Regions from separate parts of the Streptomyces sp. NPDC001156 genome, predicted to be linked through region 3. Evidence: predicted binding sites of a transcription regulator. Region 3 holds the regulator's gene; each other region holds the start of a gene.
What was found. Region 3 encodes HrcA, which represses chaperone genes, less so after heat shock. Its sites were predicted from a motif close to TTNGCACTCNGNNNNNCNGAGTGCNAA; they were not measured.

Region 1: groES (co-chaperone GroES) is a predicted target of HrcA. The motif match lies at 7,026-7,052, and genes of this name have one in related genera.
Region 2: groL (chaperonin GroEL) is a predicted target of HrcA. The motif match lies at 6,005-6,031, and genes of this name have one in related genera.

Annotation. Positions count from the first base shown of each region.
Region 1 covers NZ_JBSFJX010000077.1:30,603-40,706, forward strand. Annotated here, with positions in the region: gene rimI (ribosomal protein S18-alanine N-acetyltransferase) at 1-301, shown strand, start outside; gene tsaD (tRNA (adenosine(37)-N6)-threonylcarbamoyltransferase complex transferase subunit TsaD) at 294-1,391, shown strand; gene ACWDA7_RS29380 (hypothetical protein) at 1,388-1,645, shown strand; gene ACWDA7_RS29385 (LCP family protein) at 1,741-2,814, shown strand; gene ACWDA7_RS29390 (YciI family protein) at 2,973-3,329, shown strand; gene ACWDA7_RS29395 (RNA polymerase sigma factor) at 3,374-4,669, shown strand; gene ACWDA7_RS29400 (THUMP-like domain-containing protein) at 4,666-5,838, opposite strand; gene ACWDA7_RS29405 (polysaccharide deacetylase family protein) at 5,983-6,816, shown strand; gene groES (co-chaperone GroES) at 7,199-7,507, shown strand; gene groL (chaperonin GroEL) at 7,657-9,282, shown strand; gene ACWDA7_RS29420 (transposase) at 9,405-9,977, opposite strand.
Region 2 covers NZ_JBSFJX010000007.1:113,321-123,424, reverse strand. Annotated here, with positions in the region: gene otsB (trehalose-phosphatase) at 1-569, shown strand, start outside; gene ACWDA7_RS06285 (alpha,alpha-trehalose-phosphate synthase (UDP-forming)) at 623-2,053, opposite strand; gene ACWDA7_RS06280 (glucosyl-3-phosphoglycerate synthase) at 2,139-3,083, opposite strand; SAM riboswitch class I at 3,313-3,469, shown strand; gene thrC (threonine synthase) at 3,488-4,768, shown strand; gene ACWDA7_RS06270 (MoaD/ThiS family protein) at 4,811-5,086, shown strand; gene ACWDA7_RS06265 (cold-shock protein) at 5,536-5,739, shown strand; gene groL (chaperonin GroEL) at 6,156-7,778, shown strand; gene ACWDA7_RS06255 (NADH:flavin oxidoreductase) at 7,995-9,119, shown strand; gene ACWDA7_RS06250 (MFS transporter) at 9,273-10,104, shown strand, end outside.
Region 3 covers NZ_JBSFJX010000003.1:13,919-24,022, forward strand. Annotated here, with positions in the region: gene hemW (radical SAM family heme chaperone HemW) at 1-782, shown strand, start outside; gene ACWDA7_RS02335 (DUF3097 domain-containing protein) at 887-1,690, opposite strand; gene ACWDA7_RS02340 (MBL fold metallo-hydrolase) at 1,725-2,459, opposite strand; gene hrcA (heat-inducible transcriptional repressor HrcA) at 2,662-3,681, shown strand; gene dnaJ (molecular chaperone DnaJ) at 3,682-4,818, shown strand; gene ACWDA7_RS02355 (nitronate monooxygenase) at 5,126-6,199, shown strand; gene ACWDA7_RS02360 (16S rRNA (uracil(1498)-N(3))-methyltransferase) at 6,196-6,936, shown strand; gene ACWDA7_RS02365 (VOC family protein) at 6,952-7,344, shown strand; gene ACWDA7_RS02370 (hypothetical protein) at 7,474-8,034, shown strand; gene ACWDA7_RS02375 (S41 family peptidase) at 8,106-10,104, shown strand, end outside.

The DNA.
Region 1 (10,104 bases), on a different contig from region 3:
CATCCAGACCATCGCCGTCTCCCGGGACCTCTGGGGCACGGGGCTCGGCGGACAGCTGCTGACCGAACTGCTGCGGGCGGCGACCGCGTTCGAATGCGCCGAAGTCATGCTCGAGTGCCGGGTCGACAACGTGCGCGCCCAGAAGCTCTACGAACGCTTCGGCTTCGAGCCCATCGGCTTCAGGCGCGGCTACTACCAGCCGGGGAACGTGGACGCCCTGGTGATGCGGCTGACCACAGCGCCCGACGGCGGCTCCGCCGCGGGCACCTCCTCCGTACAAGGAACCGAGAACAATGGCTGACGAACCCCTGGTTCTGGGGATCGAGACCTCCTGCGACGAGACCGGTGTCGGCATCGTCCGCGGCAACACCCTCCTCGCCGACGCCGTCGCGTCCAGTGTCGACGAGCACGCGCGCTTCGGCGGCGTGGTGCCGGAGGTCGCCTCCCGCGCGCACCTCGAGGCGATGGTGCCCACGATCGACCGCGCGCTGAAGGACGCAGGGGTGAGCGCGAGGGACCTGGACGGCATCGCGGTCACCGCCGGGCCCGGGCTCGCGGGCGCGCTGCTGGTCGGCGTCTCGGCGGCGAAGGCGTACGCGTACGCGCTGGGCAAGCCGCTCTACGGGGTCAACCACCTCGCCTCCCACATCTGTGTGGACCAGCTGGAGCACGGCGCGCTGCCGGAGCCGACGATGGCTCTGCTGGTGAGCGGCGGGCACTCCTCGCTGCTGCTGTCCACGGACATCACCTCCGACGTCCGGCCGATGGGCGCGACGATCGACGACGCGGCCGGCGAGGCCTTCGACAAGATCGCGCGCGTACTGGACCTCGGTTTCCCGGGCGGTCCCGTCATCGACCGGTACGCGAAGGAGGGCGACCCGGGGGCGATCGCCTTCCCGCGCGGTCTGACCGGTCCCCGTGACCCCGCGTACGACTTCTCCTTCTCCGGCCTGAAGACCGCCGTGGCCCGCTGGATCGAGGCGAAGCGCGCGGCGGGGGAGGAGGTGCCGGTGCGCGATGTGGCGGCGTCCTTCCAGGAGGCCGTGGTGGACGTGCTGACCCGGAAGGCGGTGCGGGCCTGCAAGGACGAGGGCGTCGACCATCTGATGATCGGCGGCGGTGTAGCGGCCAACTCGAGGCTGCGCGTGCTGGCCCAGGAGCGCTGCGAGGCGGCCGGGATCCGGCTGCGGGTGCCCCGTCCCAAGCTGTGCACGGACAACGGCGCCATGGTCGCGGCGCTCGGCGCGGAGATGGTCGCGAGGGGACGGTCCGCGTCCGACTGGGACCTGTCGGCGGACTCTTCGCTGCCGGTCACGGACCCGCATGTGCCGGGCACTTCGCACTCCCACGACCACGTGCACGAGGTGAGCCGGGAGAACCTGTACTCATGACGGTCGCACTGATGTGGGAGGCCCGGGCGGCCGCCGGACGCGGCGAGGAACTGCTGTCCTGGGCGCTGGCCCAGGAGTTGACGCCGTCGCCACTGCGCCGTGAGACGTTCCGGGCGCCCCAGGACCGCGTCCTCGTCATCACCTGGTGGGACGCGGACGACACCGCCGACCTTCCCGAACTCCCCGAACCAGGCGAGGAGTTCGTCACCCGGCCGGTGCACCGCTGGCGCTTCGAATCGGTGGCCACGGCCTGATCCCGGGCTGAGACCCCGGTGAGAAAGGTGAGATTTTCTGAAGAATGGTGCCCAGGAATCCCTGCTCACCATAATTCGGATTTACGTTCCTCCGCGTGACTTCAGAAGACGAGCGCGGGGACGGCAACGGGGACACCGAGGGACACAGCGGCCGGCGGCCGCGTCTGGTCAAGGCCGTCGGCGCCGTACTGGCCTGCGGCCTCGTGCTCGCGGTGGCGGGTGCGGGTGCGGGCTGGGCGTATTGGCACCTGAACGACAACATCCGAAGCGTCGACATCGACGGCGCGCTGGGCACCGGCCGTCCGGTGCGCGCGGCGGCGCCCCCGGCCGCCTCGGCCTCCGCGTCCGCCTCGCCCCTGCCCGGCGGCGCCCTGAACATCCTCGTCCTCGGATCGGACTCGCGCAGCGGCGAGGCCAACGCGGCACTCGGCGGCGGCCACAGCTCCGGTGCCCGCTCGGACACGGCGATGGTCGTGCACATCGACGCGGGCCGTACCGCGGCGACGGTGGTGAGCATTCCGCGCGACACCCTGGTCACCCGGCCTTCCTGCCCGCTCGGCTCGGGCGGTGCGACGGCGGTGACGTACAACGCCATGTTCAACAGCGCCTACTCGGCGGGCGGCCCGGTCTGCGCGGTCAAGACGGCGGAATCGATCACGGACATCCGGATGGACCACTACCTGGAGATCGACTTCTCGGGTTTCGCGAAGCTGGTCGACGCGCTCGGCGGGGTCACGGTCACCACCGGCCAGGACATCGACGACGACAAGAGCCATCTGCATCTGAAGGCGGGCACCCACCACCTGGACGGCGAACAGGCCCTGGCCATGGCCCGTACACGCCACGGCATAGGCGACGGCAGCGACCTGGGCCGCATAGGGCTCCAGCAGCAGCTGGTGAAGGCGTTGCTGGAACAGATCGCCTCGAGAGACCTGCTGACCGACCCCGGCAAGCTCTACCAGGTCGCCGACGCCGTCACGGGCAGCCTGACCACCGACACCGGCCTCGACTCGCTGCCGGAGCTGATACGCCTCGGCGAGAGCCTGAAGGGCCTGGCGGCGAAGAACGTGAAGACGGTGATGATGCCGGTGGTGACGGCCCCCTCGAACCCCAACCGAGTGGTCGCGAAGGAGCCCGCGGCGAGCGGGCTGTGGGCGTCGCTGCGGTGAGGCGCCGACCGCAGACGCGCCTCTGACCTGGGCGAACAGCTCCGGGAAAAAAATTCTTCGAAAAAAGTCCCCGTGTCGTGTCGATCCGCGTCGCCCTCGTTCGACGCACTGGGTGAGAGGCCGGGAGGAGCCCGGCTGTCACACCTGAGGAGACACCAATGCCGCGCTATCTGTCGCTTGTGCGCATCGACGAGACCACCGCGCCCGCCGAGGGCCCGAGCCCCGAGCTGATGCAGCGGATGGGCGAGCTCATCGAGGAGGTCACCAAGGCCGGGGTGATGCTCGACACCGCCGGCCTGACGCCGACCGCGCAGGGCACCCGGGTGCGCTGGGAGGGCGGGAAGATCTCCGTCACGGACGGCCCGTTCACCGAGTCCAAGGAGGTCGTGGGCGGTTACGCGATCATGCAGTGCAAGGACAGGGCCGAGGCCATCGAGTGGACGACCCGGTTCCTGAAGGTCCACGAGGAGTACTGGACGGTGACCTGCGAGGTGCGGGAGATCGCCGAGGGGTGACACCGCCTTGGCGCCCGGCCGCCGGGGGTGTTGCATGGTGGGTTGTGGAACAGCAGCCCACCGCCGCCCCGCCCCCCGACGGCCCCGCCGGTGCCATCGAGACCGTATTCCGGATCGAGTCGCCCCGTGTGATCGCCGGCGTCGCCAGGATCGTCCGGGACGTCGGCATCGCCGAGGAACTCGCGCAGGACGCGCTGGTCGCCGCGCTGGAGCAGTGGCCGCGGGAGGGGGTGCCCGACAATCCCGGCGCCTGGCTGATGGCCACCGCCAAGCACCGCGCGATCGACCTCGTCCGCCGTCGCGAGCGGTATGCGCGCAAGCTCGCCGAGGTCGGGCGGGAACTGGAGACGGCGCCGTACCACATCGACGAGCCCGCCGACCCCGAGGACATCGACGACGATCTGCTGCGGCTCGTCTTCACCGCCTGCCACCCCGTGCTGTCCGCAGAGTCCCGGATCGCGCTCACCCTGCGTCTGCTCGGCGGCCTGACGACGGCCGAGATCGGCCGGGCGTTCCTCGTGCCGGAGGCCACCGTCGCCCAGCGCATCGTCCGGGCGAAGCGGACGCTGGCCGCAAAGGGCGTGGCCTTCGAGGTGCCGTACGGGCCCGAGCGGGAGGCGCGGCTCGGGTCCGTCCTCGAGGTCATCTACCTGATCTTCAACGAGGGGTACGCGGCCACCGCCGGCGACGACCTGCTGCGCCCCGCCCTGTGCGAGGACGCGCTGCGACTGGCCCGGGTGCTGGCCGAGTTGATGCCCAAGGAGCCCGAAGTGCACGGCCTGGCCTCGCTGCTGGAGTTCCAGGCCTCCCGCGCGGCCGCCCGCACCGGACCGGACGGCGGGCCCGTGCTGCTCGAGGACCAGAATCGGGCCCGCTGGAACCGCCTGCTCATCGCCCGCGGCATCGCCGCCCTGGGCCGCGCCGACACGGTCGCCACCGGCGCCCCGGGCCCCTACGTTCTCCAGGCCGCGATCGCCGCCTGCCACGCGCACGCCTACGCCTACGAGGAGACGGACTGGGCGCGCATCGCCATCCTGTACGGCCTGCTGGCCGCGCGGACGCCCTCGCCGGTCGTCGAGCTGAACCGGGCCGTCGCCGTCTCGATGGCCGAGGGCCCCGGCCCGGCGCTGGAGATCGTCGACCGTCTCACCGCAGAACCGGCCCTGCGCGACTACCACTTGCTGCCGAGCGTCCGCGGCGATCTGCTGGCCCGCCTGGGGCGCACGGCCGAGGCCGGGGCGGAGTTCGAGCGCGCCGCCGGCCTCGCCCGCAACGAACGGGAACGGGAGCTGCTGCGGGCACGGGCGGAGGCATGCCGCCGGGCAGGGAACTCCGGCTAGACCCGGTGCCCCAGGAGCATCGTCGGCGCGCCCGCCACCCGGGTCAGGAACACGGTCAGCGCGTGGGGCCCGTGCGGTTTGGGCAGGACCTTCCGGCGGAGTTCCTCCGGCTCGACCGCGGAACCGCGCTTCTTCACGGTCAGGACCCCGACCTCCCGCTCCCGCAGCAGCGCCTTCAGTCTCTTCACGTTGAAGGGGAGCCGGTCGGTGATCTCATACGCGGTGGCGTACGGCGAGTGGCGGTGCTCGTCCGCCGTCACATACGCGATCGTCTCGTCGATCAGCCCGCCGTCCAGCTCCTTCGCCACCTCCGCCACCAGGTGCGCACGGATCGCCGCGCCGTCGGGTTCGTAGAGGTAGCGGCCGGGCGTGCGCACTGGCGGATCGGGCAGCCCGCGGCCGTGCAGCACGCGCGGACCCGGCAGCAGGGTGGCCCGTACGTGGCCCGGCTGTGTGCCGAACCAGAGCACCGCCTCCTTCACGTCCCCGCCGTCCGAGATCCACTCGGCCTCGGCACCGGCGGGCACCGCCTCGTGCGGAATGCCCGGGGCGACCTTCAGCGCGGCGTGCGGCGCCTTCTGGGCCGTCGCCACGGCCCAGGACAGCGGGGGTGAGTACGCCTCCGGGTCGAAGATCCTGCCGCGCCCGCCGCGCCGCGCCGGATCCACGAAGACGGAGTCGTACGGGGACACGTCCACCTCCGTGACGTCCGCCTCGCGCACCTCGATCAGCGCGGACAACCCCAGCGCGTCCGCGTTCGCCCGTGCCACCGCCGCCGTCGACGGATCGCGGTCCACGGCCAGGACCCGGATCCCGGCCCGGGCGAACGCGATCGCATCGCCGCCGATGCCGCAGCACAGATCGGCGACGGAGGCCACGCCAAGGGCCCGCAGCCGCTCGGCGCGGTGGGCCGCCACCGCGGCCCTGGTGGACTGCTCCACGCCGTTCGGGGTGAAGAACATCCGTTGCGCGTCCTCGGCGGCGAACTTCGCCGCCGCCCGTTCGCGCAGCCGCGCCTGTGCGAGGGCCGCCGAGACGAGCTCGGCGGGGTGCGTACGGCGCAGCCGGGTCGCGACGGCCAGTTCCTGCGCGGGGTCGGTGCCGCGGACCTCGTCCAGGAGGGCGCGGCCCTCGGGGGTGAGAAGGGAGGCGAAGGAGAGGTCGTTCACGGGATCATTGTCGGCCAGTCGATGGACGGTGTGTGTCCGGCCGCGGTGTCGGCCCGCCGCGGCCGTCCGCGGCTGGAAGGATCCGACACCATGCGGTCCGTACGACAAAAGTACAAAAAGCGCGTAAAGCACCTCTGTGGACCAGTGAAGTTGCCGCTGATCGAGTCCCCGCTTTCGGCGAGGAAGGTGCGGCCCCTGATCGCCGGGGCGCTCGCCGTCGCGCTCCTGTCCGGCTGCGCCCAGTCCGTGGACCCCATCGAACGGCTGGGCAGGAAAGCGGCGCAGAAGGTGCACCGGCCGCACAGGCGGATCGACCGTACGTTCCGCCACTGGGGTCTCACCGCCCCGCTCGCCCCGGCACCCCGGCCGGCTCGTCCCCGGGCCGGCAGTGCGGGCCGGCCCGGAGCGGGGCTGCCGGAGGTCCTCGACCATGTCCCCACTGATGACAGGGTCGTCTTCCTGACGTACGACGAGGGCGTCCAAGACGATCCCCGGTTCGCCGACATGGTCCGTGAACTGCGGCTGCCGGTCACTGTGTTCCTCACGGACCGCGCCGTGGAACCGGGACTCGCGCACGTCGCACGGCTCCGGGAGGCCGGTGCGGCCATCCAGAACCAGACCATGGACCACACCCCGCTGCGCGGCCGCACCTACGACGAACAGCACACCGAGATCTGCGGCCAGCGAGACCGGCTGGAGGCCCGCCTCGGCCTGCGCCCCCGCCTGCTCCACCCGCCCTACGGCGCCTACGACCGCACCACGCTCCGCGCGGCCGCGGACTGCGGCATCACGGCCCTGGTCCTCTGGCGCCCGGCATCGGAGCGGCACGGCAGGGGCAGGTTGGTCTGCGCGGGCGACATCGTCCGCCCCCACGAGCCGAGCCGTCCCCTCGCCTCCGTGACCGTAGAGACGAGCCACCTCCTGCGGCGCATCCAGGCGAGGGGGCTCACGGTGGCCAGCCTCGAGGACTACGTGTAGTCCGCTCGCGCGCCGCGCCGAGCGCGCGTGCCCCGGAGACCCGGACGGTACGGAGCCGGGCATTCCGCGGGCCTGCCCGGCGTTCGAGGACAAGGCGGTTCAGGCCGATGAAGAGGGTCAGCCGGCGCCGTCGCCGTCCGTAAGGCACCGCCCCGGGACGCCGGACACAGGCCCGGCGACCCCGGCCGACCACGCCGCGACGCGGGCGACTGGCACTCCGCTTGACCGAGTGCTAATCGCGGTCATAGTCTCGGCCCTGGCACTCGCCACTGGAGAGTGCCAACAAAGCGACGGGCAGGTCCGGCACCCGCGACGACGGATCGACCTGGTCGCCACCTCAGACAGTTGACCCCGTGAGATCTCCGAAGGGGGAGGTCGGATCGTGACGACCACCAGCTCCAAGGTTGCCATCAAGCCGCTTGAGGACCGCATCGTGGTCCAGCCGCTGGACGCCGAGCAGACCACGGCCTCTGGCCTGGTCATTCCGGACACCGCCAAGGAGAAGCCCCAGGAGGGCGTCGTCCTGGCCGTGGGCCCGGGCCGCTTCGAGAACGGCGAGCGCCTTCCGCTCGACGTCAAGACCGGCGACATCGTGCTGTACAGCAAGTACGGCGGCACCGAGGTGAAGTACAGCGGCGAGGAGTACCTCGTCCTCTCGGCTCGCGACGTGCTCGCGATCATCGAGAAGTAATTCACCGAAGAAGACTGTTTCGAGCTGCGCCCCTGGCCCCCGCGACCGATGATCAGCCGGGCGCCGGGGGCGCGGTTCGTTCTTCACCGCGATGGCGGCCGTCCTGCGGAGGCGGCCGATGATCGCATTCGAGAGGACTGAAACGCTCCATGGCGAAGATCCTGAAGTTCGACGAGGACGCCCGTCGCGCCCTCGAGCGCGGCGTCAACAAGCTTGCCGACACGGTCAAGGTGACGATCGGCCCCAAGGGTCGCAACGTCGTCATCGACAAGAAGTTCGGCGCGCCCACCATCACCAACGACGGTGTCACCATCGCCCGTGAGGTCGAGGTCGACGACCCGTACGAGAACCTCGGTGCCCAGCTGGTGAAGGAGGTGGCGACCAAGACCAACGACATCGCGGGTGACGGTACAACCACCGCCACCGTGCTCGCCCAGGCGCTGGTGCGCGAGGGCCTGAAGAACGTCGCCGCGGGTGCCTCCCCGGCCGCCCTGAAGAAGGGCATCGACGCCGCCGTGGCCGCGGTCTCCGAGGACCTCCTCGCCACCGCGCGCCCGATCGAGGAGAAGTCCGACATCGCCGCCGTCGCCGCGCTGTCCGCTCAGGACCAGCAGGTCGGCGAGCTCATCGCCGAGGCGATGGACAAGGTCGGCAAGGACGGTGTCATCACCGTCGAGGAGTCCAACACCTTCGGTCTGGAGCTGGACTTCACCGAGGGCATGGCCTTCGACAAGGGCTACCTGTCGCCGTACTTCGTGACGGACCAGGAGCGCATGGAGGCCGTCCTCGACGACCCGTACATCCTCATCCACCAGGGCAAGATCGCCGCCATCGCGGACCTCCTGCCGCTGCTGGAGAAGATCATCCAGGCCGGCTCCTCCAAGCCGCTGCTGATCATCGCCGAGGACGTCGAGGGCGAGGCCCTGTCCACCCTCGTCGTGAACAAGATCCGCGGCACCTTCAACGCCGTCGCCGTCAAGGCCCCCGGCTTCGGCGACCGCCGCAAGGCGATGCTGCAGGACATGGCGGTCCTCACCGGCGCGACCGTCATCGCCGAGGAGGTCGGCCTCAAGATCGACCAGGTCGGCCTGGACGTGCTGGGCTCCGCCCGCCGCGTGACGGTCACCAAGGACGACACGACCATCGTCGACGGCGGCGGCAAGTCCGAGGACGTCGCGGGCCGCATCGGCCAGATCAAGGCCGAGATCGAGACCACGGACTCCGACTGGGACCGCGAGAAGCTCCAGGAGCGCCTCGCCAAGCTGGCCGGCGGCGTGTGCGTGATCAAGGTCGGCGCCGCCACCGAGGTGGAGCTGAAGGAGAAGAAGCACCGTCTGGAGGACGCCATCTCCGCGACCCGCGCCGCGGTCGAGGAGGGCATCGTCTCCGGTGGTGGCTCCGCGCTGGTCCACGCCTCCAAGGTGCTGGCCGAGGGCCTCGGCAAGCAGGGCGACGAGGCCACCGGTGTCGCGATCGTCCGCCGCGCGGTGGTCGAGCCGCTGCGCTGGATCGCCGAGAACGCCGGCCTCGAGGGCTACGTCATCGCCTCCAAGGTCGCCGAGCTCGAGAAGGGCCAGGGCTACAACGCCGCCACCGGCGAGTACGGCGACCTGATCAAGGCCGGCGTCATCGACCCGGTCAAGGTCACCCGCTCCGCCCTGGAGAACGCCGCCTCCATCGCCTCCCTGCTGCTGACGACCGAAACCCTGGTCGTCGAGAAGAAGGAAGAAGAGGAGCCGGCCGCGGCCGGCCACGGCCACGGTCACTCCCACTGATCCAGGCGCCAAGCCGTACTGAGCGAGGCCCGGCACCCCTTCGGGTGCCGGGCCTTCGCCCTGCCTAAGAGTTATCCCGTCATGCGGAACGGGCCGTGGTCTCCTTGCCGGCCAACCCTCGGTTACCGGATTTCGAGCTTCAGGTTGTGGAGTGCGGCAACTCCCGTGACGGCGTGGTTGATGCCGTCGTCTTTGCGTCGGCGCTGTCGAAGGACCTGGTGGTCTTTGAGGCGGGCGATGGTGTGTTCGGCGACGGCGCGGCGCCGGCGGAAGCGGTGGTGGTTGCGGTCTTTGATGATGCGGCCGTCTGGGCCACGTCGTGGTGTGCGGATGCGATCGCTGCCGCGATACCCGCCGTCGCCGGAGAGCCTGGGGTGGTCGGGCAGGGTCCTGGCGACGGTTTCCCGGAAGACGACGATGTCGTTGCGGTTTCCTGGCCGCGCGTCCCCGACCGCGACGACCCTTCGGTCGCGGACCCGGCAGACGACCTGCACGTTGACGCTGCGCCGGTGGTTCTTCGACTTTGCGGTCTTCTTCTTGTCGTGGACAGGGATCAAAGTCCCGTCGATGACCCACAGTTCCCTGCGGTCGGTGGGCGGCGGGCGGAGGAGCTCGGCGAGGGGTCCGGCGAGAGGGTCGACGACTGGGTGGTCTGCGGAGTCGCAGATGCCGAACAGGGAGCCGAGTTGCTGCATGGTGAGGTTGGTCTGGTAGGCGAGGACGAGCAGCAGGACCCGGTCGGTGAACGGCAGCGCCCCAGGGCCGGCCGCGGTCGGTGTCGGGCGTTTTCTCCCACAGTTGCCTCACGAGCCGGTGCATCTG
Region 2 (10,104 bases), on a different contig from region 3:
TGGTCCTCGGCCATTACGGCGCCGAACGCTGGGACGCCCGCACCGGCACCGTCGACGCCCCCGCCCCGCATCCCGGTGTCGCCGCCGTCCGCGCCGAACTCCCCGGCGTCCTCGACCGGATCGGAGCCTGGAGGGGGACGTGGATCGAGGAGAAGGGGCGCGCCGTCGCCGTGCACACCCGCCGCGCCGAGGATCCGCAAGCCGCTTTCGAGGCCCTGCGCGAACCTCTCACCGACCTCGCCACCCGGCACGGGCTGATCGTCGAGCCGGGCCGCATGGTCCTGGAGCTGCGCCCGCCGGGCATGGACAAGGGGGTGGCCCTGCTGGAGTACCTGCGCGAGATCGGCGCGGGAGCGGTCATGTACGCCGGCGACGACCTCGGTGACCTGTCCGCCTTCGCGGCCGTCGAAAAGCTCCGCTCGGACGGCGTGCCCGGCCTCCTCGTCTGCAGCGGCAGCGAGGAGGTCACCGAACTGGCCGAACGCGCGGATCTGGTGGTCGACGGCCCCGGAGGAGTGGTGCGGCTGCTGAGGTCGTTGGCACAGCGGCTCGCCGAACCGCCCCGATAGGGGCGAGGGGGTGGGCCGCCGGCACGAGCGGCCCGCGGCCCGGAGCGGACCGCTCAACCCTCCAGCGCGGCCAGCTGTTCCAGGAACCACCGGGCCGGAGGCAGCGCCGTGGCCTGCGCGGCCAACCGCTTCGTGCGCTCCGCGCGCTCACCCGGTCCCATGGACAGTGCATGGTGCAGGGCCGCCGCCATGCCCCCGATGTCGTACGGGTTCACCGGCACCGCGTCCTCGGCCAGTTCCTCGAACGCCCCTGCCTCCCGGGACAGCACCAGTGCGCAGCCCTCGTCGGAGACCACAGGGACCTCCTTGGCGACCAGGTTCATACCGTCCCGGATCGGGTTCACCAGGGCCACGTCCGCCAGCCGGTACGCGGCCAGCGAGCGCGCGAAGTCGTCCTTCACATGCAGCTCGACCGGAGTCCAGTCCGCGGTGCCGTACCGCGAGTTGATCTCCGTCGCCACCCGCTCCACCTCCGCGGTGTAGTCCCGGTAGACGGCCAGGTCCTGGCGGGAGGGGTACGCGAAGGCGATGTGGACGACCCGTTCGCGCCATTCGGGACGGGATTCCAGCAACTCCTCGTACGCCAGCAGCCCGCGCACGATGTTCTTCGACAGCTCGGTGCGGTCCACCCGCACGATCGTCTTCCGGGGCCTGCCGTCGGGGGCCGCGCCGATCTGCTGCCGCAGCGCCGCCATCCGCTCGTTCACGTCCGGCTGGTGCGCCCGCCACCGCAGGAAGTCGGCGTCAGCGCCCAGTCCGTGCACACCGATGCGCGTGCCCGAGGCGATGCCGGGGCCGAGGACCGCGTGGCAGCACTCGGTGAACGCGTCCGCCCAGCGCTGCGTCAGGAACGCCGCCCGGTCGGCGCCCAGGATCCCGCCGAGCACCTGCGCCGCGATGTCGTCGGGCAGCATCCGGAAGTACTCCGGCGGCGCCCACGGAGTGTGCGAGAAGTGACCGATCCGCAGGTCCGGGCGCAGACCGCGGAGCATCAGGGGGGCCAGGGTGAGGTGGTAGTCCTGGATCAGGACCGCCGCGCCCTGGCCCGCCTCCTGGGCGAGCGCCTCGGCGAACGCGCGGTTGTACTCCTCGTAGGCCTTCCACTGGCGCCGGAACGTCGTGTCGAAGACCGGCTCGAGCGGCGTCTGATACAGCATGTGGTGCACGAACCACAGCACCGAGTTCGCGATGCCGTTGTACGCGTCGGCGTGCACCTGCGCGTCGATGTCGAGCATCCGTACGCGCTGCCCGCCGGTGTCGGCCGGATCGAGCGCACCGCCCGTGCGCCGGACGGCCTCACGGTCGGCGTCGTTCAGGGCGGAGCAGATCCAGACGGCGTCCGTGTCCGGGCCGATCGCCGACAGTCCGGAGACCAGTCCGCCACCGCCCCGCTTGGCGGTGAGCTCCCCCCTCTCGTCCAGCGCGTACGAGACCGGGCCGCGGTTGGAGGCGACAAGTACGGAAGCCGTGTGCGGGGAAGCCATGCCACGAAACCTAGCCCGGAGCCTAAACGCTCAAACGTTCCATTCAGCCGTATGTGGAGCCGTATACAACGGGTTCCGGAGCCATTCAGGCCGCCTTTCGTTCCATGTACTCGGCGATCTGTTCCATCGGCGGGCGCTCCTCGGTGTCCACCGAGTACGTCCGTGGCTCGAACCCACCCGCCACCCGTTCGAACTGGGTGAGGGACGGGCGGATCAGATGGCCGCGGGCCAGCCGGAGCTGTGCGGTGCGGTAGATCGCGGCGGCCATGCGGCCGAGCGCCTGTCCGTCCTGGTGGCGGTGCTTGCGCACCCCCACGTCGACCTGGGCGAGGGCGTCCAGGCCCACCAGGTGCAGGGCGTCGACCAGCATGCCGAGCTCCACCCCGTACCCGACCGGGAACGGCAGCCGTTCCAGCAGGGAACGGCGGGCCGCGTACTCGCCGCCGAGCGGCTGTACGAATCCGGCCAGCTGGGGCCAGTGCATGTTGAGCAGCGGGCGCGCCATCATCTCCGTGACACGTCCGCCCTGGCCGGCCGTGGCGCCGAGCGGCCGGTCGTACATCGCCTTCACCAGGTCCACGCCGGGGTCGGTGAGCAGTGGGCCCACGATTCCGGAGACGAACTCCGAGGAGAACTCCCTCAGGTCCGCGTCGATGAAGCAGACGATGTCGCCACGGGTGACGAGCAGGGACCGCCACAGCACCTCGCCCTTGCCGGGCACGGCCGGGATCCGCGGCAGGATCGCGTCGCGGTGGACCACCTTCGCGCCGGCTGCCGCGGCGACCTCGGAGGTGCGGTCGGTTGAGCCCGAGTCGACGACGACGATCTCGTCGACGAGCGGGACCTTCTGCATGAGGTCGTGGCGGATGGCGGCGACGATGTCGCCGACCGTCTCCTCCTCGTTGAGCGCGGGCAGCACCACACTGACCGTTGAACCGGACGAGCGTTTCGCGGCCAGGGTCTGGTGGAGCGGGCGATCGGCGAGGGACCAGGAGCGGGTGCTCAGCCAGCGCTCGACTTCTTCCAGCACAGTCTGCGGCTCCTCACGTTCGTACGGCGGTGGTCGGCAGAAGAGATCGGAAGAGATCGGAAGAGATCCCCGAGTGGGACTCCCATGGGGTGCGGGTGGTGATCCGTCCATCTCGCGGTTCGGACGACTCTCTCAACTGTCCTGGCCTTCGGTTACAGTCTTGAACAACGCCGGTGACCATCGCATGTCGGGGGTCGCCGTCGCTCACCACGGTGAAACAACCGCATACCGCTCATCCAGAGGGGCAGAGGGACACGGCCCGATGAAGCCCCGGCAACCCTCCAGTCGGTTCTCGTAGATCGCTCCTGATCGTCTTCGCGAGGCTCCCGGCTAGGGAAGGTGCCAAATCCGTCTCACGGCGAGATGCGTCGTGAGGAAGATGAGGAGAAAGGGCCTCGCCTGACATGGCTGTGCAGACAGTTGCAAGCACCACCGACTCCGTGAATCTCGGTCCCGCCGCGGCTCTCTCGTGTCGTGAGTGCGGCCACCGGGTGCCCCTCGGCCCGGTCTTCGCCTGCGAGGAGTGTTTCGGCCCGCTGGAGATCGCGTACGACTTCTCGGGCTACGACACCGAGGAACTGCGTAAGCGCATCGAGGCCGGCCCCGCCAACATCTGGCGTTATGCGCCGCTGCTGCCGGTCCCGGCGGACGTCGCCGGCAAGCCGAACCTCAACCCGGGCTGGACCAAGCTCGTCAAGGCGGACAACCTGGCGCGTGAGCTGGGCGTGACCGGCGGGCTGTACGTGAAGGACGACTCGGGCAACCCCACGCACTCCTTCAAGGACCGCGTGGTCGCCCAGGCGCTGGAGGCCGCGCGCGTCTTCGGCTTCACCACCCTCTCTTGCTCCTCCACCGGCAACCTCGCGGGCGCGGTCGGTGCCGCGGCGGCACGGGCCGGCTTTCGCTCCTGCGTCTTCATCCCGCACGACCTGGAGCAGGGCAAGATCGTCATGGCCGCGGTCTACGGCGGTCAGCTCGTCGGCATCGAGGGCAACTACGACGACGTGAACCGCTTCTGCTCCGAGCTGATCGGCGACCCGGCCGGCGAGGGCTGGGGCTTCGTCAACGTCAACCTCCGTCCGTACTACGCGGAGGGGTCCAAGACCCTGGCGTACGAGATCGCCGAGCAGCTCGGCTGGCGGCTGCCCGACCAGATCGTGGTTCCGATCGCTTCCGGCTCGCAGCTGACGAAGATCGACAAGGGGCTACAGGAACTGATCAAGCTGGGGCTCGTGGAGGACACGCCCTACAAGATCTTCGGGGCGCAGGCCGAGGGCTGCTCCCCGGTGTCGGTCGCCTTCAAGGCGGGCCAGGACGTCGTACGGCCGCAGAAGCCGAAGACGATCGCCAAGTCGCTGGCGATCGGCAACCCGGCCGACGGCCCGTACGTCCTCGACATCGCGCGCCGCACGGGCGGTGCGGTGGAGGATGTGACGGACGATCAGATCGTCGATGCCATCAAGCTGCTCGCCCGTACGGAGGGCATCTTCGCCGAGACGGCCGGTGGCGTGACCGTCGGTGTCACGCGCAAGCTCATCGAGAGCGGTGTCCTCGATCCGGCGAAGACGACGGTCGTCCTCAACACCGGCGACGGTCTCAAGACGCTGGACGCGGTGGCCGGCACCGGGCTCACCGCCACGATCCGCCCGAACCTGGACTCCTTCCGTGCGGCCGGGCTCGTCTGAGCACCCGTCCCGCCGGCCGTACCCCACCGGAGGTCACACCCCATGAGCGTCACTGTCCGCATCCCGACCATCCTGCGCCCCTACACCGGCGGCCAGGCCGAGGTTCCCGCCGAGGGCGGGAACCTGGCGGAGGTCATCGCCGACCTGGAGAAGAACCACACCGGCATCGCCGCCCGCGTCCTGGACGATCAGGGCAAGCTGCGCCGCTTCGTCAACGTGTACGTCAACGACGACGACGTCCGCTTCGAGCAGGGTCTCGAAACCGTGACGCCCGACGGCGCCGGCGTCTCCATCATCCCGGCGGTGGCGGGCGGCTGACGGTCACTCGGCCCGCCCGATCATTACCCTCGGTAACTCAGGTCACCGAGAGTTCATCGAATTGCCCTCTCCGTGAGACAAGCGGAGGGGGCAATTCTGCATGGTTGAGCACGGTACAGTTGGGGAACCCGCTCCCGGTTTCCTCGCCGGGTGCTCTGAGTTCCTGCCGTAGGCCGATAAGAAGTAGCCAAAGTAGGCAGGGTTTTTGAGCCATTCGCTCCTTTTGCAGGGCCCGACTTGCCCTGAATTCGGATGAATTCTCCGTACATTCCCGACCGGTCTTGCCCGGAATTCTCGTCCGATTGACCTGTTGCAGACGGCAGTTGGACAGATACATTCAGCCGCGGTCGACGCGTTCCGGCGCACGCCCCCAACCGTTGGGGGGTGAGGTCTGACCCGGGTCCGCGAAGTGTGGATCTGTGCAAGGGCCAGTAATAGGGGAGTTAGGCATGGCTCAGGGCACCGTCAAGTGGTTCAACGCGGAGAAGGGGTACGGCTTCATCGCGGTCGACGGTGGTGCGGATGTTTTCGTCCACTACAGCGCGATTCAGATGGACGGCTACCGCACCCTGGAAGAGGGCCAGCGGGTCGAGTTCGAGATCTCGCAGGGTCAGAAGGGGCCGCAGGCGGACATGGTCCGACTGGCCGGCTGAAGAACGCGCCGACGACTGAACTGTTCGACGTGTCGAGGGGCTCGTATCCCGGTTCGGGGTACGAGCCCCTCGGTTTGCCCCGGGCGGGGGCCGCGCGGGCGCGCCCTGGTCAGCCCGCGTTCACCTGAATACCCCCTCGCGCCCACCCGCCACCCCTCAACGAGCCCGCTCCGCGGGCGCACCTCGCGCCCGCCCGCCACCCCTTAACGAGCCCGCTCCGCGGGCGCACCTTGCACTCGGAGGGGGCGAGTGCTAATCATTGGCGTTAGCACTCTGAAGGTGAGAGTGACAAAAGAAGGACCGGGTCGGTGAGGCCACGGACCGGGTGGGGCAAGGAACCTCCGGCCGGGGCCGTCCGTCGCGGGCGCGGGCGCGGTCCGAAGTAATCACCCCCAGTCCTGGAGGGACCACTTCACATGGCCAAGATCATCGCGTTCGACGAGGAGGCGCGGCGTGGCCTCGAGCGCGGCATGAACCAGCTCGCGGACGCCGTCAAGGTGACCCTCGGCCCGAAGGGCCGCAACGTCGTCCTCGAGAAGAAGTGGGGCGCCCCCACGATCACCAACGACGGTGTCTCCATCGCCAAGGAGATCGAGCTCGAGGACCCGTACGAGAAGATCGGCGCCGAGCTGGTCAAGGAAGTCGCCAAGAAGACGGACGACGTCGCCGGTGACGGTACGACCACCGCTACCGTGCTCGCCCAGGCGCTGGTCCGCGAGGGCCTGCGCAACGTGGCCGCCGGTGCCAACCCGATGGCCCTGAAGCGCGGTATCGAGAAGGCCGTCGAGGCCGTCTCCGCCGCCCTGCTCGAGCAGGCGAAGGACGTCGAGACCAAGGAGCAGATCGCCTCCACGGCCTCCATCTCCGCCGCCGACACCCAGATCGGCGAGCTGATCGCCGAGGCCATGGACAAGGTCGGCAAGGAAGGCGTCATCACCGTCGAGGAGTCGCAGACCTTCGGTCTCGAGCTGGAGCTCACCGAGGGCATGCGCTTCGACAAGGGCTACATCTCGGCGTACTTCGCCACCGACATGGAGCGTATGGAGGCCGTCCTCGACGACCCGTACATCCTGATCGCCAACCAGAAGATCTCGTCGGTCAAGGACCTGCTCCCGCTGCTGGAGAAGGTCATGCAGTCGGGCAAGCCGCTGCTGATCATCGCCGAGGACGTCGAGGGCGAGGCCCTGTCGACCCTGGTCGTCAACAAGATCCGTGGCACCTTCAAGTCCGTCGCCGTCAAGGCCCCGGGCTTCGGTGACCGCCGCAAGGCCATGCTCGGCGACATCGCCATCCTCACGGGCGGCGAGGTCATCTCCGAGGAGGTCGGCCTCAAGCTGGAGAACGCGACCCTGGACCTCCTGGGCCGCGCCCGCAAGATCGTCGTCACCAAGGACGAGACCACCATCGTCGACGGCGCCGGCTCCTCGGAGCAGGTCAACGGCCGGGTGAACCAGATCCGCGCCGAGATCGAGAACAGCGACTCCGACTACGACCGTGAGAAGCTGCAGGAGCGCCTGGCGAAGCTGGCCGGCGGCGTGGCCGTCATCAAGGCCGGTGCCGCCACCGAGGTGGAGCTCAAGGAGCGCAAGCACCGCATCGAGGACGCCGTCCGCAACGCGAAGGCCGCCGTCGAGGAGGGCATCGTCGCCGGTGGTGGCGTTGCCCTGCTGCAGGCATCCCAGGTCTTCGAGAAGCTGGAGCTCGAGGGCGACGAGGCCACCGGTGCCGCCGCGGTCAAGCTGGCGCTCGAGGCCCCGCTGAAGCAGATCGCCGTCAACGCCGGCCTCGAGGGCGGCGTCGTGGTGGAGAAGGTGCGCAACCTGACCCCGGGCCACGGCCTGAACGCCGCGACCGGCGAGTACGTCGACCTGGTCAAGGAAGGCATCATCGACCCGGCGAAGGTGACCCGTTCCGCGCTGCAGAACGCCGCCTCCATCGCCGCGCTGTTCCTCACCACCGAGGCCGTCATCGCCGACAAGCCGGAGAAGGCCGCCGCGCCCGCCGGTGGCGGCATGCCGGGCGGTGACATGGACTTCTGATCAACCCCGGTTGATCGACCGTCCTTCAGACCGAGGGCGGCACCCCCTTCAGACAGGGGGTGCCGCCCTCGGGCGTGCCCGGGATCACACGCGGGGCCGCCTGCGTGCCGGAATGCCATACCGACCGGACGGGTTGTCTTCTACGCAAGGTTATCGATGCATGTGCACATACCAGCTGGTTCCCCCAGCCTGATCCCTGCCGAGGAGCTCCCCCACGTGACTGCCCCCGCCTCCGCCTCCCGCGCGGCCCAGATCCTGTCCCGTCCCGTCACGCTGAATGGCCTGACCGTCCCGAACCGGATCGTCATGGCGCCCATGACCCGACAGTTCTCGCCGGGTGGCGTCCCCGGCGAGAACGTGGTCTCGTACTACGAGCGCCGCGCGGCCGCCGGCGTCGGCCTGATCGTCACCGAGGGCACCTATGTGGGCCACGACTCAGCCGGTCAGAGCGACCGCGTCCCGCGGTTCCACGGCGAGGGGCAGCTGGCCGGCTGGGCCAAGGTGGCCGAAGCGGTGCACGCGGCCGGCGGGACGATCGTGCCGCAGCTGTGGCACATCGGCATGGTGCGCAGGCAGGGTCAGCCGCCGTTCGCGGACGCGCCCGCCGTCGGCCCCTCCGGACTGCGCCTCGACGGCACCGAGGGCGCCGGCGAGGCGATGACCCGGCAGGACCTGGACGATGTCATCGGCGCGTTCGCCGAGGGTGCCGCTGCCGCGGAGCGGATCGGCTTCGACGGCGTCGAGCTGCACGGCGCCCACGGCTATCTGCTCGACCAGTTCCTGTGGTCGGGCACCAACCGGCGCACCGACACGTACGGTGGCGACCCGGTGGCCCGCACGAAGTTCGCCGCGGAGATCGTGGCCGCCGTGCGGGAGGCGGTCTCGCCGCACTTCCCGGTCCTCTTCCGCTACTCGCAGTGGAAGCAGGAGGCCTACGACGCCCGGCTCGCCGAGACCCCGGACGAGCTGGAGGCGATCCTGACCCCGCTGGCCGCGGCCGGTGTCGACGTCTTCCACGCCTCCACCCGCCGGTACTGGCTCCCGGAGTTCGAGGGTTCCGACCTCAACCTCGCGGGCTGGACCAAGAAGCTGACCGGCAAGCAGGTGATCACCGTCGGCTCGGTGGGCCTGGACGGCGACTTCCTCAAGGGCTTCCAGGGCGAGGGCGCCCCGCTCAAGGGGATCGACGACCTCCTGGACCGCCTCGAGCGCGACGAGTTCGACATGGTGGCCGTCGGTCGCGCGCTGCTCCAGGACCCGCAGTGGGCGCGGAAGGTCCTCGAGGGCCGCTTCGACGAGCTGAAGCCCTACGACGCCGCAGCCCTGAAGACCCTGCACTGAGCGACCCGTGCCACCCCGCGCCCGAGCGGCGCGGGGTGGCCGGGCGTCCGGACGAGGAACGCCGAGGCCCGCCTTTTAGCTTGCTTAAGTCAATCAATCGGATTAAGGTTGCCTGAGTCAAGCACGCCTGCACTCCGACGGAGGCGCCCTTCCATGTCCGACGCACCCACCCGGCCCGCCGGAGCATCCGCAGCACCCGGATCGAACCTCCTGGTCGTGGTGCTCGCCTTCGGCGGCATCGTGGTCTCGCTGATGCAGACCCTGGTGATCCCCATCGTCCCGGAGCTGCCCAAGCTCCTGAACGCCTCGTCGTCGGACACGGCCTGGGCCGTCACCGCGACCCTGCTCGCCGCCGCCGTCGCCACCCCGGTGATGGGCCGGCTGGGCGACATGTACGGCAAGCGCCGCATGCTGCTGGTCGGGCTGGCCATGCTGGTGCTGGGCTCGGTCACCGTGGCGCTGAGCGACGGCCTGACGCCGGTGATCGTGGGACGCGCCCTCCAAGGGCTGGCGTCCGGCGTCATCCCGCTCGGCATCAGCATCATGCGCGACGAACTGCCCGCCGAGCGGCTGGGATCGGCGACCGCGATGATGAGCGCCTCTCTCGGGGTCGGCGGCGCCCTCGGTCTGCCGACCGCCGCGGTGATCGCCGAGAACTTCGACTGGCACATGCTGTTCTGGACCTCGGCCGTGCTCGGTGCGGTCGCGGCCGTGCTCGTCCTGGTATTCGTACCGGAGTCGGCGGTGCGCAGCGGTGGCCGCTTCGACGTGCTGGGCGCCCTCGGCATGGCGGCCGGTCTGGTCTGCCTTCTGCTGGCGGTCTCCAAGGGCGCCGACTGGGGCTGGAGCGGCGGCACCACGCTCGGCCTGTTCGCCGCGGCCGTCGTGATCCTGGTGGTGTGGGGCGTCTTCGAACTGCGCATCGAGCAGCCGCTGGTGGACCTGCGCACCACGGCCCGCCGTCAGGTGCTGGTCACCAACCTGG
Region 3 (10,104 bases):
ACCGGATCTCCTTCGGCATGCAGAGCGCGCGCCCGCACATCCTGAAGATCCTGGACCGCACGCACACCCCGGGCCGGCCCGAGGCCTGCGTGGCCGAGGCGCGGGCGGCGGGCTTCGAGCATGTGAACCTGGACCTGATCTACGGCACGCCGGGGGAGTCGGACGACGACTGGCGGGCATCGCTGGACGCGGCGCTGGGCGCGGGTCCCGACCACATATCGGCGTACGCGCTGATCGTCGAGGAGGGCACCCAGCTCGCGCGCCGCATCCGCCGGGGCGAGATTCCGATGACGGACGACGACGTCCACGCGGACCGCTATCTGATCGCGGACGAGGCGCTGGGGGCCGCGGGCTACGACTGGTACGAGGTCTCGAACTGGGCCACGTCCGAGGCGGGTCGCTGCCTCCACAACGAGCTGTACTGGCGCGGCGCCGACTGGTGGGGCGCGGGCCCCGGCGCGCACAGCCATGTGGGCGGCGTGCGCTGGTGGAACGTGAAGCATCCGGGGGCGTACGCGGCGGCACTGGCGGCGGGGCGGTCGCCGGGCGCCGGACGGGAGGTCCTGTCGGAGGAGGACCGCCGGGTGGAGCGCATCCTGCTGGAGCTGCGGCTGCGGGAGGGAGTGCCGCTGTCCCTGCTGCGGGAGGAGGGGCTGGCGGCGTCGCGCCGTGCCCTGGCGGACGGGCTCCTGGAGGAGAAGCCGTACGGGGAGGGACGAGCGGTGCTGACACTGCGCGGACGGCTGCTGGCGGACGCGGTGGTACGGGACCTGGTGGACTGATCACCCAGCCGGGGGAACCACTGCGGAGCAGCGGTTCGATCCGGTGCCGCTGCCGATCGTGGGGATCGACCTCGGCACCAGCCGGTTCGGCACCCTGCCGCCGCTCACGGTTGCGCCGTGGCGAAGTCGATCAGCTCCTCCACGCGGCCCAGCAGCTCCGGCTCCAGGTCCTTGTAGGACCGCACCCGCGACAGGATCCGCTGCCACGCCTCGCCCGTGTTCTCCGGCCAGCCCAGAGCCCGGCACACGCCCTTCTTCCAGTCCTGCCCGTGCGGGATGCGCGGCCACTCCGGGATGCCCAGGGCCGCGGGCTTCACCGCCTGCCAGATGTCGATGTAGGGGTGGCCCACCACCAGTGCGTGCTCGCTCGTCACCGACTCGGCGATGCGCCACTCCTTGGTGCCGGGGACCAGATGGTCCACCAGCACGCCGAGGCGGGCGTCGGGGCCGGGCGCGAAGGACGACACGATGGACGGCAAGTCGTCGACGCCCTCCAGGTACTCGACCACCACGCCCTCGATGCGCAGGTCGTCGCCCCACACCTTCTCGACCAGTTCCGCGTCGTGGCGGCCCTCCACATAGATACGGCCGGCGCGGGCCACCCGCGCGCGGGCCCCGGGGACGGCCACCGAGCCCGAGGCCGTATGCGTGGGACGCGCCGGAACCTTCGACGGGCGCACCAGCGTCACCACCCGGCCCTCCAGCAGGAAGCCCCCGGGTTCGAGCGGGAACACCCGGTGCTTGCCGAAGCGGTCCTCCAGGGTCACCGTGCCCGCCTCGCAGCGGATCACCGCGCCGCAGAAGCCGGTGCGCGGCTCCTCGACCACCAGACCGGGATCCGCCGGGACCTCCGGGACGGGCTTGGGCTTCTTCCACGGCGGAGTCAGGTCCGGCGAGTACTGGCGCATTCGGATGACGATAGGAGAAGCCGGAGGCCAGGTTCTACGACACGCCGAAACGCGCCGCCAACTCGTCGCGCTGCGCCCGCACGAACCCCGCGTCCACCACCGCGCCGTGCCCGGGCACATACACCGCGTCCTCCCCGCCCAGCTTCAACAGCCGGTCCAGGGCCGCAGGCCAGTGGGAGGGCACCGCGTCCGGGCCCGCCTGGGGGTCGCCCGACTCCTCCACGAGGTCGCCGCAGAAGACGATCTCCCGCTCCCCGGGGACGAGGACCACGAGGTCGTGGGCCGTGTGGGCGGGTCCCACGTTCGCCAGCAGCACCCGCAGCCCGCCCAGGTCCAGGGTCCACTCGCCCGAGACCTGATGGCGCGGAGGCACCAGGAGGTCGGCCGCCTCGGCCGCCACCTCCGCGTCCAGGCCGTTGCGCACCGCGTCCGCGACCAGTTCGCTCCGCTCGTGGACGAACACCGTGTCGATGCCCGCCGCGCCGAACGCCTCGGCGTCCGCGAAGGCCGCCGCACCGAAGACATGGTCGAAGTGGGGGTGGGTGAGCGCGAGATGGGTCACACGCCGGTCCCCGCCGAGGGTCGAGAGCAGCCGCAGCGCCTCGGTACGCAACCGCGCGCCCTCGCCTGGGCTGGAGCCCGCGTCGACCATCAGCGCCCCGTGCTCGCCGACCACCAGTCCCGCCGTGCAGTCCCAGCCCGGAAGCCGCGTGCGCCCCGCTCCCGGACCGAGCGCCTCCCACCCGGACCCTTCCCACAGCACCGTCATGCGCCGACGCTATCGGCAGGCGCCCGATCCGGCAGGACAGCCCAGGACAGGTCGGTACACGTCGGTACGACGGCGCCGCCCGGCCTTGCCGGGTGCGTACCCGACCGCCGTACACTTGCTCCGGGATGCTGGCACTCGTACACGCAGAGTGCCAGGGGAGCGTCAAGGGGACGACTCAGACGACTCACTGGAGGTGTGCGCGATGCTCAGTGAACGCAGGCTCGAAGTGCTGCGCGCCATCGTCCAGGACTACGTCGGTACCGAGGAGCCGGTGGGTTCCAAGGCGCTCACCGAGCGGCACCAGCTCGGTGTCTCCCCGGCCACCGTCCGCAACGACATGGCCGCGCTGGAGGAGGAGGGGTACATCGCCCAGCCGTACACCAGCGCCGGACGCATCCCCACGGACAAGGGCTACCGCCTCTTCGTGGACAAGCTCGCGGCCGTCAAGCCGATGAGCCCGCCCGAGCGGCGCGCGATCCAGAACTTCCTGGAGGGCGCGGTCGACCTCGACGACGTGGTGACGCGCACCGTGCGGCTGCTCGCACAGCTCACCCGGCAGGTCGCCGTCGTGCAGTACCCGTCCCTGACGCGCTCGACGGTGCGCCATGTGGAGCTGCTGTCGATGGCACCCGCGCGGCTGATGCTCGTGCTGATCACGGACACCGGCCGGGTCGAGCAGCGCATGATCGACTGCCCGGCGCCGTTCGGAGAAACGTCTCTCGCCGATCTGCGCGCGCGTCTCAACAGCAGGGTCGTGGGCCGCCGCTTCGCGGACGTTCCGCAGCTGGTCCAGGACCTGCCGGAGGCCTTCGACGAACCGGAGGACCGCGGCACGGTCTCGACGGTGCTCGCCACCCTTCTGGAGACGCTCGTGGAGGAGACCGAGGAGCGGCTGATCATCGGCGGCACCGCCAATCTCACCCGCTTCGCGCATGACTTCCCTCTCACCATCCGTCCCGTCCTCGAGGCACTCGAGGAACAGGTCGTGCTGCTCAAGTTGCTGGGAGAGGCGAAGGATCCGGCCATGCGCGTGCGTATCGGGCACGAGAACGCCCACGAGGGACTCAACTCCACGTCCATCGTCTCGGTGGGCTACGGTTCGGGCGGCGAAGCAGTAGCGAAACTCGGCGTGGTCGGACCGACCCGCATGGATTACCCGGGAACGATGGGAGCGGTACGAGCGGTGGCACGGTACGTCGGACAGATCCTGGCGGAGTCGTAAGTGGCCACGGACTACTACGCCGTACTCGGCGTGCGCCGCGACGCGTCGCAGGATGAGATCAAGAAGGCGTTCCGTCGGCTCGCCCGCGAGCTGCACCCGGACGTCAATCCCGATCCCAAGACGCAGGAGCGGTTCAAGGAGATCAACGCCGCCTACGAGGTCCTCTCGGACCCGCAGAAGAAGCAGGTCTACGACCTCGGCGGCGACCCCCTGTCCCAGTCGGGCGCGGCCGGTGCGGGCGGCTTCGGTGCGGGCGGCTTCGGAAACTTCTCCGACATCATGGACGCGTTCTTCGGCACGGCGTCGCAGCGCGGACCGCGCTCGCGTACCCGCCGGGGGCAGGACGCCATGATCCGGCTCGACATCGAGCTCGACGAGGCTGCCTTCGGCACGACGAAGGACATCCAGGTCGACACGGCCGTCGTCTGCAATACCTGCAACGGTGAGGGCGCGGCGCCCGGCACATCCGCGCAGACCTGTGACATGTGCCGCGGCCGCGGTGAGGTCTCCCAGGTCACGCGGTCCTTCCTGGGCCAGGTCATGACCTCCCGGCCGTGTCCCCAGTGCCAGGGCTTCGGCACCATCGTTCCGAACCCGTGCCCGGAGTGCGCGGGCGACGGGCGGGTGCGCTCGCGCCGGACACTCACGGTCAAGATCCCCGCGGGTGTCGACAACGGCACGCGGATCCAGCTCGCGGGCGAGGGCGAGGTCGGCCCCGGTGGCGGTCCCGCCGGCGACCTGTACGTCGAGATCCACGAACTGCCGCATTCGGTCTTCCAGCGTCGCGGTGACGACCTGCACTGCACGGTCACCATCCCGATGACGGCGGCCGCCCTCGGCACCAAGGTCCCGCTGGAGACGCTGGACGGCCTGGAGGAAGTCGACATCCGTCCCGGCACCCAGTCCGGGCAGTCGATCCCGCTGCACAGCCGTGGTGTCACACACCTGCGCGGCGGTGGCCGGGGCGACCTGGTCGTGCACGTCGAGGTACAGACCCCGTCGAAGCTGGACCCAGAACAGGAGCGGCTCCTCAGGGAGTTGGCGCAGCTGCGCGGCGAGGAGCGCCCGCAGGGCCACTTCCAGCCGGGGCAGCAGGGACTGTTCTCGCGGCTGAAGGACGCGTTCAACGGGCGGTGACCCGTGGAGTGGCCACCCGGCGTCGGTGACGCACCCGGCGCCGCGGTGGCCGTACTGGAGGCTGCCGTGCCGAAGCTCCCGCTTCGGCCTGAACGGCATCGTTCTCGATCTCTCCACTTCGCTCGAGCAGGGGTACTTCCTGACGGGCCGGTTGCGCCTGGACTGGGCTGAATCGTGCCGCCCGTGGACCGGATCGTGCCGATCGCGGACGTCCGGCCACCACCTCTGACCCGCTGCCTCTTCCCCTGGCATATGCCAGGGGACGGCCGGATTCGGACTTGTTCCAAGGACGTGGCAACATGCCGTCATGTCCTCCGCGCTGACCGATCTTCTCCGTCATCCGATCGTGCAGGCCCCCATGGCGGGCGGCGTCTCCGTCCCCGCTCTCGCCGCGGCCGTGTCCGACGCCGGCGGCCTGGGGTTCCTCGCCGCCGGCTACAAGACCGCCGATGGGATGTACCAGGAGATCAAGCAGCTCAGGGGGCTGACGGGCAGCGCCTTCGGGGTGAACCTGTTCATGCCGCAGCCCGACCACTCCGACCGCGCCGCCGTCGAGGTCTACGCCGAGCAGCTCGCCGGCGAGGCCGCCTGGTACGAGACCGAACTGGGCGATCCCGACAGCGGACGCGACGACGGCTACGACGCCAAGCTGGCCGTCCTCCTCGACAACCCGGTCCCCGTGGTCTCCTTCCACTTCGGGGTGCCCGAGCCGGGGGCCCTGGACTCCCTTCGGCGTGTGGGCACCTTCACGCTGGTCACCGCGACGACCGCGGACGAGGCCCTCGCGGTGCAGGAGGCGGGCGCCGACGCGGTGATCGTGCAGGGTGTCGAGGCCGGCGGCCACCAGGGCACCCACCGGGACATCCAGGAGAACGACGGGTCCGGCATCGGACTGCTCTCGCTCGTCGGGCAGGTGCGCGAGGTCGTACGGATCCCGATCGTGGCGGCCGGCGGCATCATGCGCGGCAGCCAGATCGCCGCGGTGCTCGCGGCGGGCGCGAGCGCGGCGCAGCTCGGCACCGCGTTCCTGGCCACGCCCGAATCCGGCGCGCACCCCCTGCACAAGCAGGCGCTGACCGACCCGCTCTTCGTCCGCACGGAGCTGACGCGCGCGTTCTCCGGACGCCCGGCACGCGGTCTGCTCAACCGGTTCATGCGCGAGCACGGGCCCTACGCGCCCGCCGCGTACCCCGAGATCAACCACCTCACCTCGACGCTGCGCAAGGCGGCCGCCAAGGCGGGCGACGCGCAGGGCATGGGGCTGTGGGCCGGGCAGGGGCACCGTCTGGCCCGCGAACTGCCCGCCGCGCAGCTGGTGGAGGTGCTCGCGGCGGAACTCGCGGCGGCGACAGCGTTGTCGAGGGGAGGTGCCGGGCGATGACGGCTCCCGTCTTCGTCGTGGAGCAACTCGACGGAATCGGACCGGAGTTCGTACTCGACGGGCCGGAGGGGCGGCACGCCGTCTCGGTGAAGCGGCTGCGGCCCGGTGAGGACGTGGTCCTCACCGACGGGCGCGGACGGTGGACCGAAGGGGTGGTGAAGGCGGCCGAGGGCAAGGACCGGCTGGTGGTCATGGACCTGGAGTCCCTGCATGAGGAGCCCCCGGCGCCCGTTCGCATCACCGTCGTCCAGGCCCTGCCCAAGGGCGACCGGGGCGAGTTGGCCGTGGAGACCATGACCGAGGTCGGGGTGGACGCGATCGTCCCGTGGGCGGCGGCCCGGTGCATCACGCAGTGGAAGGGCGACCGCGGGCTCAAGGCGCTCGGCAAATGGCGGGCAACCGCCCGGGAGGCGGGCAAGCAGTCCCGCCGGGTGCGCTTCCCCGAGGTCGCGGACGCGGCGACCACCAAGCAGGTCGCGGCACTCCTCGCCGAAGCCGATTTCGCCGCGGTCCTGCACGAGAGCGGCGACGAGCCCCTGGCGACCGTGGAGCTCCCCACCCGGGGTGAGATCGTGCTGGTCGTCGGACCCGAGGGAGGCGTCGCCCCGGAGGAGCTGGCGCAGTTCGGGGAGTCGGGTGCGCGGGCGTTCCGGCTGGGGCATACCGTCCTGCGGACATCGACCGCGGGGACCGTGGCGGCCGCGCTGCTGCTCGGCCGCACGGGCCGCTGGTCCTGACATCCGGGGAACGCCGTGGAACTCGCCCAAGTACGGCTGCTGGTCACCGACTTCCCCCGCTGCTACCGGTTCTACGCCGAGGTCCTCGGCCTCGAACCCCAGTCGGGAGCGGTGAACGGGCCCTACGAGAAGTTCAGCCCCGCCACCGGCTCGGCGGGCATCGCGCTGCAGGACCGGGCGATGATGGCCGGGATCCTCGGCGAACTGGGTGAGGAGCCGGTGGGCCACCGCTCACTGGTGGTGCTGCGCGTGGACGACCTCGACGCGTACTGCGAGCAGGCGACGTCCCGCGGCGCCACGGTGGTGCACGGTCCGGCCCCGATGACCGACCGCATGCGTGTCGCCCATCTCAGGGATCCCGAGGGGAACCTGATCGAGCTTCAGGAGTGGCTGCTGCTCCGCCCCTGACGGCGCGTCGGCAGAGGGCCCGCAGCGATTCCGCCCCATCGGAACCGCTGCTCGCACCGGGGAACACGGGCTCCCGGGTGGCCGTATGCGCCCTACCGTCGACGGCGCGAGGGTGGCAATCTGCCGTCCATGGTGGCATTGAGACGTATTGGGCGGCGGCCGGCGGGGCGGCGGGCCGTGGTGGTCACCGGCGTCGTGGCGGCCGTCATGGGCGGAGTCGTGGCCTGCCAACCCGGCGATCTCGGGTCCGTCTCGGTGGCGTACACGACCGACCGGACCGCCACACAGGAGTTGGAGCGGCAGCACGTGAAGGTGCGCTGGCTCAGCTGTACGGGCACCTACGGCAACGGCGGCAGGAGCGCCGTGTCCGCGAGGACGCCCGCGCCCTCCGAGACCACCGTCGTCACCGTCGACTGCCAGGGGCGCACGGACGACGACAGGGACATCACCGTCAAAGGCCGTGTCACCCGTGCCGTCGACGGCGCCTGCGTGCGCGGGGACTTGAGGGCCACGGTGGGCGGCAGGCAGGTGTTCCACGTCCGGGGCCTCGGCGACTGCCACGCGGCCACACCGGCGCCGCCCGTCTCCTTCCAGCCGGCCGCACCCGGGCAGCCCGGCCCAACCGTCACCGTGACGAGGACGATCTGGTGCCAGGGCGATCCCACCTGCTGGCCGGTGCGGGGCAAGTGACGGATGCACGGGACCGGATCATGTGGGGTAAACCCCTGTTCGAGAGCGGGATCGCTGCTTAGGGTGACCTGGTGACTCAGTCCGCATCGCGCGCGTATCTACGGTTCCCGCATCTGCACGGCGAGTTGGTCGCCTTCACCGCCGAGGACGACGTCTGGGTCGCTCCCCTCGACGGCGGCCGCGCCTGGCGGGTCAGCGCCGACAACGTCCCGGTCAACCATCCCCGCATATCTCCGGACGGTACGACCGTCGCCTGGACCTCGACCCGCGACGGCGCGCCCGAGGTCCATATCGCCCCGATCGACGGCGGCCCGGCCAAGCGCCTGACGCACTGGGGCAGTTCGAAGACCCAGGTGCGCGGCTGGACCCCTGAGGGCGAGGTGCTCGCCCTGAGCACGGTCGGCCAGGCCTCGCTGCGCCGCACCTGGGCGCGCACCGTACCGCTCGACGGCGGACCGGCCACCACACTGCCGTACGGCCCCGTCGGCGAGGTCGCCCACGGTCCGGCCACGGTGCTGCTGTCGGCGCCCATGGGCCGTGAGGCCGCCCACTGGAAGCGGTACCGGGGCGGCACCGCGGGCAAGCTGTGGATCAACCGGGAGGGCGAGGGCGAGTTCGTACGGCTGCACGAGGACCTCGACGGGAACATCGAGTACCCGGCATGGGTGGGCGAGCGCATAGCCTTCCTCTGCGACCACGAGGGCACCGGGGCGGTGTACTCGTCGCTCGCCGACGGTTCGGACCTGCGGCGGCACACCCCACTCGACGGTTTCTACGCCCGGCACGCCGCCACCGACGGCACCCGCGTCGTGTACGCCGCCGCCGGCGAACTCTGGCTCCTCGACGACCTGGAGGGGGCTGAGCCCCGGCGGCTGGACATCCGGCTCGGCGGCCAGCGCATCGACGTCCAGCCCTACCCCGTGAGCGCCGCCCGCTGGTTCGGAGCCGCCTCGCCCGACCACACCGGGCGCGGCAGCGCGGTCTCCGTGCGGGGTGCCGTCCACTGGGTCACCCACCGCGCGGGCCCCGCCCGTGCGCTCGCCGCCGAACCTGGCGTACGGGCCCGGCTGCCGCGCGCCTTCCGCGCCGATGGCGAGGAGTGGGTGGTGTGGGTGACGGACGCGGAAGGCGAGGACGCGTTGGAGTTCGCGCCCGCCACCGGCCTGCTGCCCGGTGCCGTCCCGCGCCGGCTCGCGGCCGGGCGGCTGGGACGGGTGCTGGGGCTCGCGGTGGCGCCCGACGGCAGCCGGGTCGCGGTCGCGGCACACGACGGACGGGTGCTGCTCGTCGAGCGGGACAGCGGTGAGGTGCGCGAGGTCGACCGCAGCGAGGACGGGGAGGTCACCGGGCTCGTCTTCTCGCCGGACTCGGCATGGCTGGCCTGGTCGCACCCCGGTCCGCGCCCGCTGCGCCACCTCAAGCTCGCCAACACGGCCGACCTCTCGGTGACGGAGGCGACCCCGCTGCGCTTCCGGGACTATTCACCGGCGTTCACCCTGGACGGCAAGCACCTGGCGTTCCTTTCGGCACGCTCCTTCGACCCGGTCTACGACGAACACGTCTTCGACCTGGCGTTCGTGGGCGGCTCGCGGCCGCACCTGATCACCCTCGCCGCGACCACCCCGTCCCCGTTCGGGCCGCAGCGCCACGGCCGTCCCCTCGCGGCGCCCGAGAAGGACGAGACGCCCGACAGTGAGGGCGCACCCACGACCCGGATCGACCTGGACGGGCTGGCCGACCGGATCGTGCCCTTCCCGGTCGAGGCCGCGCGCTACTCCGGGCTGCGGGCCGCCAAGGACGGGGTGCTGTGGCTGCGGCACCCGGTGCGCGGGGTGCTCGGTGCCTCGCGCGCCACGCCCGACGATCCGGACCCCAAGACGGAGCTGGAGCGCTACGACCTCGTCCAGCAGCGCATCGAGCACCTCGCCGCGGACGCCGACCAGTTCGCGGTCAGCGGTGACGGCAAGCGGGTGCTGCTGTGGACCGACGGCAAGCTCAAGGTCGTGCCGAGCGACCGGCGGGCCCCCAACGACGACGACAGCGACGCGAACGTCACCGTCGACCTGTCGC